Regions from separate parts of the Marinilactibacillus sp. XAAS-LB27 genome, predicted to be linked through region 1. Evidence: riboswitches for the same ligand, from Rfam matches in the RefSeq annotation. Region 1 holds a riboswitch; each other region holds the start of a gene.
The links. A riboswitch is a leader RNA that binds a small molecule or an ion and turns the genes downstream of it on or off. The one in region 1 is predicted to bind thiamine pyrophosphate.

Region 2: it holds a riboswitch for thiamine pyrophosphate, as region 1 does, so the genes downstream of both, thiT (energy-coupled thiamine transporter ThiT) here and VXN63_RS10155 (3-oxoacyl-ACP reductase) in region 1, are expected to answer to the same signal.
Region 3: it holds a riboswitch for thiamine pyrophosphate, as region 1 does, so the genes downstream of both, thiW (energy coupling factor transporter S component ThiW) here and VXN63_RS10155 (3-oxoacyl-ACP reductase) in region 1, are expected to answer to the same signal.

What each region holds. Positions count from the first base shown of each region.
Region 1 is NZ_JAYXKP010000008.1:10,849-15,141, forward strand. Features, by position in the region: gene VXN63_RS10145 (APC family permease) at 1-524, shown strand, start outside; gene VXN63_RS10150 (YtnP family quorum-quenching lactonase) at 841-1,716, shown strand; TPP riboswitch at 2,260-2,373, shown strand; gene VXN63_RS10155 (3-oxoacyl-ACP reductase) at 2,503-3,261, shown strand; gene VXN63_RS10160 (tRNA1(Val) (adenine(37)-N6)-methyltransferase) at 3,459-4,181, shown strand; gene VXN63_RS10165 (GIY-YIG nuclease family protein) at 4,156-4,293, shown strand, end outside.
Region 2 is NZ_JAYXKP010000001.1:655,382-659,674, forward strand. Features, by position in the region: gene cls (cardiolipin synthase) at 1-1,163, opposite strand, end outside; gene thiT (energy-coupled thiamine transporter ThiT) at 1,401-1,970, opposite strand; TPP riboswitch at 2,059-2,166, opposite strand; gene VXN63_RS03175 (ribonuclease J) at 2,183-3,862, opposite strand; gene VXN63_RS03180 (biotin--[acetyl-CoA-carboxylase] ligase) at 4,081-4,293, shown strand, end outside.
Region 3 is NZ_JAYXKP010000010.1:66,537-70,829, reverse strand. Features, by position in the region: gene thiE (thiamine phosphate synthase) at 1-379, opposite strand, end outside; gene VXN63_RS11495 (hydroxyethylthiazole kinase) at 367-1,182, opposite strand; gene thiW (energy coupling factor transporter S component ThiW) at 1,166-1,654, opposite strand; TPP riboswitch at 1,786-1,875, opposite strand; gene msrA (peptide-methionine (S)-S-oxide reductase MsrA) at 2,043-2,876, shown strand; gene spxB (pyruvate oxidase) at 2,995-4,293, opposite strand, start outside.

The DNA.
Region 1 (4,293 bases):
GGGCAAATGGTGAATCGATCATGCTTACTTTTGTTTTGATTGCTGTTTTAGGTGTAGTCAATGGATTGACTTTAGGATATATCCGTCTGCCTCAAGCACTTGCGACAAAAAACATGATTCCAATGAGTGACAGTATCAAAGTCATGGATGCAAAAAGAGAATTATCACCAGCTTCGACTATTTTTGCTTTTGTAGTTAGCTTGGTATGGATGGGATTACATTATATCTCACAAAAAACGTCCTTGTTATCAGGCGGAGATATCAGTGAAATCGCGATTGTATTCAGTTACTTGGCATACGCTGTTCTTTACTTGAAAGTGATCCAATTGAAACGAGAAGGTGTCATCAAAAATGTCTTCTTAGGCTATGTTGCACCAGTACTTGGAACACTTGGTTCGCTGGTCATTTTAGTAGGAGGAATCTTCTCTAATCCGACTTTTGTACCCTTTTTCCTGATTTTCTCTTTACTTGTCTGTATCGCTGGATTCGTTTATTATCAAAAGAAAAATCAAATCGCATCATAATAAAATAAACCATCCTCTATCTTACAGCTCAGCTGAAAGCGAAGAGGATGGTTTATTATTATGTTGAATGACCAATAATGAAGTTAGTTTAATGGATAGCCCGATTCCAAAAACGTAACTTTTTCATCTGATTTTGACTAATAACTTTTCAGCCCTTCTATGTTAAGGTAAAATCGACTATGCAGAAGAAATTATCAAAACTTTTGATCAGCAGTATTTAAAAAAAATTATTCAGTTCCCATATTGATTTTTGCTTTAACAAAAAAGAACTAGATTTAAGGAATAGGTCGAATTAAAAGGAAAAGGGGTAAACAAAATGACTGACCAATTAGACACATTCAAATTCCATGATATGACATTAACTTGGATAGACGGAGGCATAACTTCAATGGATGGAGGTGCGATGTTTGGCCCCGTCCCGAAACCACTTTGGTCAAGGAAATATCCAGCTAATGAAAAGAACCAGATTGAATTACCAACGGATGCGATTTTAATACAATATAAAAATAAAAATTATTTAATTGATGCAGGAGTCGGCACTGGGAAGCTATCAGATAAGCAAATTCGAAATTATGGTGTGCGAGAAGAAACGAAGATCGAAGAAAGTCTGAATCAAGTTGGATTAGCCGTTCAAGATATTGACGGTTTAATCATGACCCACATGCACTTCGATCATGCTGGAGGCTTAACTCAGTTGAAAGAAGGGCAATATGTATCGACCTTTCCAAATGCTGTGATCTATGTAAATGATATTGAATGGGAAGAAATTCGCCATCCCAATATCCGTTCAAAAAGTACGTACTGGAAAGAAAACTGGGAAGCGGTTCAGGAGCAAGTCAGAACATTTAATAAGAGTCTTGAAATCGTCCCGGGTATTGAACTAATCCATACCGGCGGACACAGCAAGGGACATGCTATTGTAAAACTGACACAGAACCAAGAAACGCTTTTACATCTAGCGGACATCATGCCTACGCATGCTCATCAAAACCCCCTATGGGTGCTTGGATTTGATGATTATCCGATGGATTCTATTGACGCCAAGCTATACTGGATGGAAGAAGCGCGTAAGCTCAATGCAAAATTCATCTTTTACCATGATGCTTTTTATAGAATGGTGCAGTGGGATTATAGTGGGAAGCAAATTATCGATGACCTTAAAAGAACGAAACAAGCTTACATTCAATTTTAAAAAGAAAAAGACAATTAGTAATCATTTACTTGCTTGTTTTGATGTGCTCAATCATTTTTAACTCTAGATTAGCTTTTCTTTTCAAAACAATTAAGAATGACGTAAGGTTGATACGGTTGGTTAAAAACGTTGAATCTAAAGGACGAAAGTCGAGTCCTAAAATGCCTAAATTTTGCTTCTTTTGATATATGTGGTATAATGTTACTACATTAAGAATAAATATGAAGTATTATATAAAATCGTTTTAACGAAGTTTAATCGATCTGGCGCAACTATAGAGTTGTAAGGACACAGTAGAGGTAGGGACTGTGTTGTTTAAATGAGAAACTCAGTCATATAATTTGAATAGTAATTTAGCACGAATTAACTGTATAAGTCATTTATTTTTAATCAGAGAGCCGCTCCCTTAACTGGGAGGGGCTTTTGTCAATTTTAAGGCAATTTAATCCAATACTTAAAGGGAAATTGGGTGAATGTTTTTTAAAATAATATAGTATATTATTTTAAAAGCTTATGATATGATTTATGTAATTGAATACATAAAAAGACCACTAGGGGAGCTTATTGCTGAAATGCTGAGGCTGAGATAGGTAGAAACCTGACCCTTAGGACCTGATCTGGATAAAGCCAGCGTAGGAAAAGTGGAATGAACGATTTTGACTCTAGCACTCTCTTTTGAGAAGGCTTTATTGAGATTGCAAATAAGCCGACACCACTTTTCTGTCCGCAAAGGATAGTGAAGGGGTGTTTTTTATTTGTTCAAAAAAAGTGAAAAGAGGAAAAGCAATGAGTGAACAGAAGACCGTTTTAGTGACAGGATCAAGTCGAGGACTAGGTGCTGTGATTGCGAAACAGTTCGGTGAAAAAGGATATAAAGTAGTAGTCAATTACTTTAAAAGTAAGGAAAAGGCGCTTAAGGTTGTTGAAGAGATAGGGGAAGGAAACGCAATCGCCATCCAAGCAGATGTCAGAAATAAACAACAAGTAGAAGCCATGGTAAAAAAAGCAACAGAACAATTTGGACCTATCGATATCGTCGTAAACAATGCTTTAATCAATTTTGAATTTAATCCAGTCACCCAAGGAGCGGTGGAAGAATTGACTTGGGAAAATTACAATGAACAGCTTCAAGGAACGGTCCAATCTGCTTTGAATACAATCCAAGCGGTCCTTCCCGGAATGAAAAAACAAGGATATGGTCGTATAATCAATATTGGAACAAACTTGTTTCAAAATCCCGTAGTACCTTATCACCAATACACAACTGCGAAAGCGGCACTCATTGGTTTTACTAGGAATATGGCAAAAGAGCTCGGGAAAGATCAGATCACAGTCAATATGGTGTCTGGTGGATTATTAGAACGGACAGATGCTAGTGCAGTGACTACGCCAGAAGTTTTTGATTTGATAGCAGCTAGTTCTGCACTAAATCGTGTGACAGAACCAACAGATGTAGCGGAAGTCGTTGTTTTCTTGGGGTCTGAAGCTTCAAGAGGCGTCACGGGGCAGAATATTGTTGTAGATAGCGGACTGACAATGAATTAAGAAATAAATAGTTTTGTAGAAAGTGATTAATCATTTTATTGATTAGAAGCAAAAAGCTACGCCTTAGTGGGTGTAGCTTTTTACTTGTTCGGGGTAATGTTCACTAGAAAATTTTGGTATACTATAAGAAACTGATAGATAAGGAAGCTAAGCGATTGAAAGACTTACTTAAAGATGACGAACGTATTGATCAGTTGATGCAATACGATATAGAAATTATACAGAGCCCTTCAGTCTTCTCTTTTTCACTAGATGCCGTATTATTAGGAGAGTTTGCTCAAGTACCCAAGCATAATCGCGCTAAAATTATCGATCTTTGTTCTGGGAACGGTGCGGTTGCCCTTATGCTTAGTCAAAAGACGGCTAGTCCGGTGATGGGGATAGAGATTCAGGAAAGACTTGTAGATATGGCAAATAGAAGTATCAAGTTGAATCAGTTAGAGGAACAAGTAACAATGAAAAAGGCTGATGTTAAAGAAATCAGAGAAATGATTCGTCACGATTCGGTGGATGTCGTAACTTGTAATCCACCTTATTTCAAAGTGACAGAAGAAAGCCTTCAGAATCCAAACACGCACCTTGCGATTGCCAGACATGAAATCTTTTTGTCTCTGGAGGAAATGATGAAAGCAACGGCTTTTTTACTTAAAACAAAAGGGAAAGCTTATTTTGTACACAGACCGGATCGGTTTTTAGAAATCTTGGATGCTATGCGTGCCGTTAACCTTGCGCCTAAAAGAGTCCGATTCGTTTACCCTAAAGAGCATAAAGAAGCAAACATGATATTGATTGAAGGCATCAAAAATGGAAAAGAAACAGGATTCTCTGTGCTCCCCCCTTTATTTGTGTTTGATCAAAATGACCAATATTTACCAGAAGTGAGAAGGATGATTTATGGAACTGAACGAAGTAAAGAATAGCTATTTCTATGTCCTACATTGTAAAGATGGTTCGTTTTATGGTGGATATACCACAGACCTAGAGCGAAGACTAGATGAACATAATTCTGGTACAGGTGCGAAATACACCAAA
Region 2 (4,293 bases), on a different contig from region 1:
TTGACGCCTGAGTTAATCATTTCTTCCGCATAGCTAAGAGTAGCACGGTATATGAAAGGATGATCTGGTTTGTTGGGGATCATCAATTTAACATCAATACCAGATAAACTCGCAATTTTTATCGTTTCCATCAACGCTTCATCTGGTATGAAATAGGGTGTCTGGATATAAACGGACTCCTTAGCCATACTAATCATTTTAAGAAAACCTTTTTTAATTGCATGCATTTCAGTATCTGGTCCGCTGGAAACAATTTGTAGATCAGTGGAGCCTATAAAAGATGAAACTGGAAAATAACTTTCTTCATAACTGACTGGATGATGTTTTACAGATGCATTCCAGTCCATCAAAAACCTTGTTTGCAAAGGAAGAACACCGTTTCCGTTGATTCTAAGATGTGTATCTCTCCAGTATCCCATCTTTTCGTAGAGACCCAAATAATCATCTCCGACATTAAAGCCTCCTGTATAACCCACTTTTCCATCGATTACGACTATTTTTCTGTGATTTCTGTAGTTCAGTCTGAAAAATTTAGAACCGAAGAAAGGCTCAGCTTTTCCTCCTAGAGCTTTTAGATGTTCAAAGAAATGAGCGCCTACGACTCTAGCCCCAATCGGATCATATAAAACTTTAACTTCAACCCCATTTTCAGCTCTTTCTTCTAGAGCTTTTAACAATCTTGTACCAATACCATCTGCTTTAAATATATAGTAAGTCACATGAATGTGGTGTTCTGCTTTACCGATGTCTTCTATTAATCTATCGAATTTTTCTTTACCATCTGTGATAATATCCACTTTATTTCCTTTGGTTAAAATAGCTTCATTACTTTCTAAGAAGAGAGAAACTAGTTCCAAGGTAGCATCCATATGCTTCGCTTCCGGAACATCTAGATTTTCGGACTCAATTAACTGTTTTTGCGCTTCAACCAATTGCGTCATACCAATTCTTTTCTGTGATCGAATGTCGAAAATATTTTCTTGAGATATTTTTCGTCCAAGAAATAGGTAAAGAACAATTCCGATCCCGGGTAACATTGTAATGACGAGTAGCCATGCCCATATTGCTGCAATATCTCTTTCTCTTTCTCTGAAAACTGTTATAAATGCTAAAATTGAATTGATAAAAATAAATAACCAGAATATTGTTCTAATAATCTCCATTTTATTCCCCTTATAGTCTTTTATTGACTCCTCTACGAACACCTGACACTAGCCTTCTAGAGTTTTTCTTAATCAGTTTACACTATTCTGCCTTTACCCGTCTACATATATTATCCCTAGAGGGCTCCTAAAGCGAAGTCCCTTTTAAAAGAATACGTTATTTTGTAACAATTGGTTGGTAAAAAACAAAGCAGCCTCTAATAGTAGAGACTGCTTGATGGAAAATATTTTCAAGAATTAATTTTTTGATTTAGGCACAAACATAGATGATGCTCTATCGAATAATAACACCAACACTATAATCGTGACCGCTATTGTTGCCAGCATGCTCGCTCCATTAAATAGCAAAGAAAACGTTATTGGATCAAGCCCCCACACTGCATAGTCTCCAAAAAAGAATACACCAGCTAAAAAATGCCAGAACCAACGTGCAGCCGATCCTATGAATGTCGTGATGATCAAATACTTTTTAGCGCTGCTCAGTGAATTTTCTTTTATATTTTTGATGATGGTTTGGCTAAAGTACCCGGCAAAACCAACACAAGTGAAAGCAAATCCATATTCAATAATAAATTGATAGATATTCAATATATAAGCTGTTCCAGCTACTACATGCAAAATTCCCCATAAAAAGCCCGCAAATAAACCAGGCAACATTCCTCTTCTAATGGCAAAAAATGTCAACGGAATCGTCCCTAATGAAACACTAAAAGATGATCCAATCCCTATGGGTATTAAAGACAAAATCATGGCAATGGCCGCAAATAGTGTCCCTTCAATATAAATTCTTAACTTCTCGTTCTGCATACAAAAACTCCTCCTATAGATACTATGTATACTAGAGGAGGAGTAAATTCTTATCATCATAGCAAAAAAGCACAAAAATACTTTTAGACACTGATTCTAGGTACTCTCCCTACGCACGTACGAACGTACAGGTTCAAAGGGTCTGGACTTTATAGTCCACTCTCAGCCAATTCAATTGGCTCCCCTAGTACAAATAGTTAATTTATCGTGATTTATTTGAATCGACGATTTTGGTTCACTTCCATTATAACAGGTAAGATGATTGGACGTCTACGTGTTTTTTTGAATAAATGATTTCCGAGTTCTTCTCTAATATCTTGCTTGATAGATCCCCAGTCGAAATCATTATGTTCAAGATTTTTGCGTACCACGTCAGTAACGATTTCGTTAGACTCATTAATTAAATCCTGACTTTCTTTAACAAAGACAAACCCTCTTGTTACAATGTGTGGGCCAGAAACGACTTTGCGTTTTTTCCGGTCGATCGTTACAACCGCTACAAAAATACCATCTTCAGATAATAGTCGTCTATCTCTTAAAACAATATTTCCAATGTCTCCAATACCAATTCCATCAATTAACGTATTTTCAGCTGGTACTTGACCAGTCTGATTCATTTTACCATTTTGATAGTTCAAAACATCTCCATTACTTAAAATAAAGATATCTGCGTTATCCATACCTGTTTCGTTTGCTAAATCAGCGTGAGCTGCAAGCATACGATACTCTCCTTGGATTGGTATAAAATACTTCGGTTGAAGTAAATTGATCATCAATTGTAAATCGTTCGGCGTAGCATGACCAGAAGCTTTCATATTATCAGAAATATGCTTAACAGTAGCACCCGCTCTGTAGATCAAGTTTTCTGTTTCAGCAACGGTTACTTCCATTGCAATAGATGGACTTGTAGCAATAAATACAAGATCATTTTCTTTAATGTTAACTTGTCCATGATTGCCTGTTGCCATACGGCTAAGTGTTTTAATTGGTTCACCAGAAGCGCCAGTTTCAAGTACGATAATTTGGTTATCATCAAACTGATCAATTTTATCCACTGAGACGATTAAATTTTCATCAGGAAGTGTCAATTTGTCTAATTCAATCGCTGTTGCGAGAATCGCTTCAAGATTACGTCCTGTTATGAATACTTTTCTTCCAGATGCTTGTGCCGCATTCAGCACTTGTTGAATACGTAAAATATTACTTGCTACTGCAGCAACAATAATTCTACTATTTGAGTCTTGGAAAATATCCAAAACTTCTTCTTGAACTTTTTTCTCAGAAACATTTTCTATCGTACTTTCTGCTTCATTTGAATCACTCAATAACGCAAGTACACCCTCTTTACCGATCTCAGAAATCTGAGAAAAGTCCGTACGGTATCCTTCACTTGCACTCTGATCAAACTTAAAGTTTCCAGTGTAGACAATGTTCCCGTCATCAGTCTTAACAGAAATACCCATAGAGTCAGGTATAGTATGCGTTGTTCTGAAAAATTTCACTAAGTTTCCATGAAAATCAATTTCTGTGTGTTCATCGATTACATGATAATCATCAAAATCGGCACCAAGACTGGATTCATTAACAAATAATTTTGCTAATGCAATGGTTAGTTCTGATCCAAACACAGGTACATTGAAAGATTCAAGGAAGTATGGCAATGCGCCTATAGCATCCTCATGTCCGTGTGATAAAAACACACCTGCAATGCGGTCTTTGTTTTCTAGTAAATAGCTGAAGTCAGGAATAACTGCATCAATACCATACAAGTCGTCTTCTGGATACATTAATCCACAATCCAAGACAAAGATGTCCTCTCCTGATTCAATGACATATAAATTTTTTCCGTTTTCTCTTACTCCTCCAAAAGGAATAATCTTAATATTACTCAAATTTTTCACCTCTAAAAGTTGATTTAACGTATAGTTCAACTTAGTTATTATAGTCTATTTCGCCTATTTTTCTTACGTCCGTTCACTCTACACTGATTTTAGTATAGCATAGAAATTCCTTATTTCCTACTAATCTTCTACTTAGGAACGAGTCGACTTTCTCTTTTAGTATCTGTATACTTTACTACTATAAACTTGAAGGAAATGGAGATCAAATCATGGTTCCTCAAAACTTAAAAGCTATTCATCTGGATTACTTAAACAGTGAGCCCACTCATTCTGCTTCAATAATAGAAGTTAGTGAGGCTTGTTCATGTTCTGAAAAAATGACAAAGAAGGTATTAGAAGAACTATCAGAAGATGGAATGCCCATCAAATTTGACTTTAAAACGGTTACGCTCTTGAACCCTATTTTATCTAAAACGTCTATT
Region 3 (4,293 bases), on a different contig from region 1:
AATCTGCGCCAGCTTTTTCTGCTTCTCTTGCGCGTTCAACATCTTTTGCAGAAACACCGAGTATTTTGTCGTTTCCAATCAGTCTGCGAACGACTTCTATTGGTAATTCGTCGTCACCAATATGAACACCCGCAGCATCAACCGCTAGGCAGATATCGACTCGGTCATTGATGATCAAAGGAACGTCAAAACGGTCTGTTAGGTCTTTCACCTTTTGAGCTAATCTATAAAAATCATTTGTCGTTGCTTCTTTTTCACGCAGCTGCACGAGTGTTACGCCATTTCCACAAGCGGTTTTGATCACATTTAAAAAAGAATCTTCGTCAAAATCGTATCTTCCTGTTACAAGGTAAAGAGTTAGTTCTTTCATTTTTCCCATCCTTTCACTGATTGGTTCCAGTTTTCTTCCATCAAGAGTGATAGATGGTTTAATGTTTGAAAGCGGAAATCGGCAAGTCCATTGCTTTGGGACTTGGCTTTCTCACCACAAAGATTGAAGTAACTGACTGCGCCGATTACGGCATCGAATGGATCTTGACCGTCTCCTAAGAGTGCCGCAATCAGTGCCCCAACAATATCACCTGTTCCTGTGAATCGATCGAGCTCTTCGACACCATTAGAAAGCATCACAGTGCGGTCATGCGATACGACGATATCTTTTGGTCCGGTCGCTAAGAAAGTCGTATAGGGATAATATTGACTCATCTCTTTCAAGGCATCGATCAGTTCGTTCAGACTTTCTTCTCCCTGATCCAGTTCGTTGCCGTCAACACCTCGTCCATGACTCGTTAATTCGCAGAAATTTCTCAGTTCTGAAGTGTTTCCTTTTACAACAGTTGGATGGTTCTCAACTAGCGCAAGGCTGACTTGATTACGGATATCACTAACGCCATAACCAACTAGATCAACGACTGTCGGCTTCTTCGTTTCTTTTGCGTAGCGACTTGCTTCTAGCAGACTAATCTGACGTTTTTCTGAAAGATGTCCAAGGTTTAAAAGCAAAGCGTCCGTTTGAGTAAAAAGCTGTTTAAATTCTCTAGAGTCATCTGCCATGATCGGTTTAGCTCCTACGTAAAGCAGCGCATTCGCCATCGACTCACAAGTGATTTCATTGGTAATGCATTGTACTAATGGAGACTGTTTTAATGGGAACTGATTCGAAAGGTCATGATTTAATGCCATGAAGCGGACCTCCTATAAATAATTTCTGAGTACGTTTGAAAGTAGACGTTTCTTTTAATTTGACTAGCACTAAAAAGGCCATTACAGAACCAATCAAAGTCGCTCCAACAAATCTTGGCGTGTAAATAAACCAGTACAAACTCTGTTGGCTACCAGTGAACCAAACCATCACGGGATAAGAAAGTAGTGAACCAATGATACCTGTTCCAATAATCTCTCCCGCCATCGACCAGTACATATTTCGGCCGAATTTATAAAATACCCCAGCTAAGAAAGCTCCAAATACGGCCCCCGTTAAAGCCAGTGGTGGAATGCCTAAAAGTAACATACGAATCAGGCCGCATATTAAAGCCATCAGCGTTCCGTATAGCGGACCGAGTAAAACACCCGCAATAATATTCATGACGCTAGACATGGGCGCCATTCCTTCGATTCGCATCAATGGTGACAACACCACGTCTAATGCAATCATCAATGCTAGTAAGGTCAATCTGTGGATTCGATTTTTTTCCACGTAAAAAAACTCCTTTCTGCGAAAAGCAAAAGGAGTGCGGTCTGAGACAGACGGAGTCATACAATCAAAATAAAACGATTGCATAAAATCAGTCTACAACTACATTTCCCTGCGCCAGTCCTAACTGTATCAGGTTCAATGGGTATAATCTCAGCTAAATAGCACCCCAAATGTTCTTTTCAATTGATTAGAGTATAGCACACTTTTTTTGATGGGACTACAGGCTTATAAATAAATACAGGATTCTCGCTCATTTAATCTTTCTTAAATTAATTTTCAAGAAAATTACGGTATACTAACGGTAACGATTATTGACTAAACGAATGAACTCTAAGGCGGTATACGTATGAACATGAATCAAGAAGTACTGTTAGCGAATCTCTATAACTTGATCCTTAATCCAGCGACACGTGATTGGGAGCGTTCTTTACTTTCAGAAACAAAAGATCGCCTAGATGATGGAAAAAGTGTGGAAAGTCATCTTTCAAAAATCGAGGCCGATCTACGTCCTCTGGCGCTGAGGAGTAATCTCACACCTGACGTGATGGATTTTTACAACCTGATTACTGGTAATTTAAAAACAGATACTTTGTTTGATATAGACAACCACACCGTTGACGATGAAAATAATCAGGACAGTGCCATTTTTGCTGGTGGTTGTTTCTGGTGTATGGTAGAACCATTTGAGACAAGAGAAGGCATCATTTCCGTTTTATCTGGCTATACAGGGGGACACGTTGACCACCCTACTTATGACCAAGTCAGCGGTGATTATACGGGACATGTAGAAGCTGTGGAAATTATTTTTGATACGCGCATGATTCAGTACGCCGATCTTGTGGACCTTTACTGGCAGCTAACAGATCCTACCGATGCACATGGTCAGTTCGCAGACCGTGGTGAACGTTACCGTCCGATTATATTTTACCGCAATGAAGCTCAACACAAAATTGCCACGGAATCCAAAAAACGTGTGATCGACTCGAACAAATATACGAAACCAATCGTTACTGCAATCGAACCAGCCAGTACTTTCTGGCCTGCAGAAAACTATCACCAGCAATTCTATAAAAAGAACCGTAAACGATATAAAAGTATGGAACAATCGCGCCGTCAGTTTTTGTTTTTTCAGCGATTGCGTGGGAAAGTGCACGCTAAACTTAACGGATTCAAAAAGTAGAAGTGATATTTAATGGTTTATTATTTTGTAATTAAACTCAAAAGTTTTCTTCAGTATAAACATGTGCTCTAATTATAAGAAAAGAACCCCAACGAGTGAGGTTCTTTAAAGACTTTACTTAAATTTGATCTTCTGTATTCACGATTGAATCGTCTTGTTTCGATTTTCCTCCACGCTCGTATACTTTAACCTCTAATCCTTCTTCTTCTAAGAATTGACCGAAAGGAATAAGGTCTTGTGCTTCATAGCGTTCTTTGAACTCGTTGATTTCTTCTTCTGAGTAAAGTTTCGGATCTAGTCTCAGACGCTCAACCGGTATCGGACGATCATTACTGATTTTGACGTCAATCACTACTGTACGTCCAGATTTTTCCAAATCAACCGCTTTTTGGAAGGTTTCTTCTAACTCACTGATTTCTTTAACGGTAAAACCAACCGCTCCTTGCGCTTCACCGAATTTAGCGTAATCAGAAGATTGGAAATCTACGCCAAAATAATAGTGGTTTGTATCTTCTTGTTCTGCTTTAATGAAGGCATATTCTTCATTGGAGAAGACAACGTGAATACTTGGTAATTTGTGTTGAACAGTTGTGATAATGTCTTGCATTACCATTGAAAAGGCACCATCACCAGTCAGATCCCACACTTGCCTATTCGGGAAGGATTTCTTCGCTGCAATAGCCCCTGGTAGTCCGCTTCCCATCGTTGCGAACACGCCTGACGTTCTCCACATATTTTTCGGTGTCATTTTCAAATGACGTATAGAAGTTTGAGTGGTATTCCCAACATCTGTAGAGTAAATGGCATCATCGTCCGCCACTTTGTTTATAGCATTATAGGCTTGATACACCTGCAGTTTACCTTCTGTTTTCTTTTCAAGCTTATCAATATAAGCAGCCCAGTTTTTAACATTTTTTATATTAGCACGATACCATGCACTTTCTTGTTTTTCAGAGATCCTATCTGTGATCGAGCGAATCGCTGATCCAGCGTCTCCTAAAATCGCTACATCAACTGGATGTCTTTTCCCTAATTTATAGGGATCGATATCGATTTGAATGAACTTATCAATGTTATCAAACACACCCGTTACCTCAGTAAAAGGATAGTTACTTCCTGCAAACAATACTACATCTGCTTCTTCAAACACTTCCACCGCTGGTTTTCGTGCGACTCGGTTTGCGGATCCCAGTAAAGCTTCGAAGTCATGTGGAAAATTGTCATAGTTTAAACCAGTAATAGCGACTGGCGCTTTCAACTTACGAGACAGCCCCATGACTGCATCGCCATTTCCTCGTGTTCCGATTCCGGCATATATGACCGGGCGTTTTGCATTTTCCAAGATTTTAGCTGCATCTTCAATATCTTTTTCATCTGGTATGGAATACGTTGGTGTACGACGAGCATTGGCAGATGA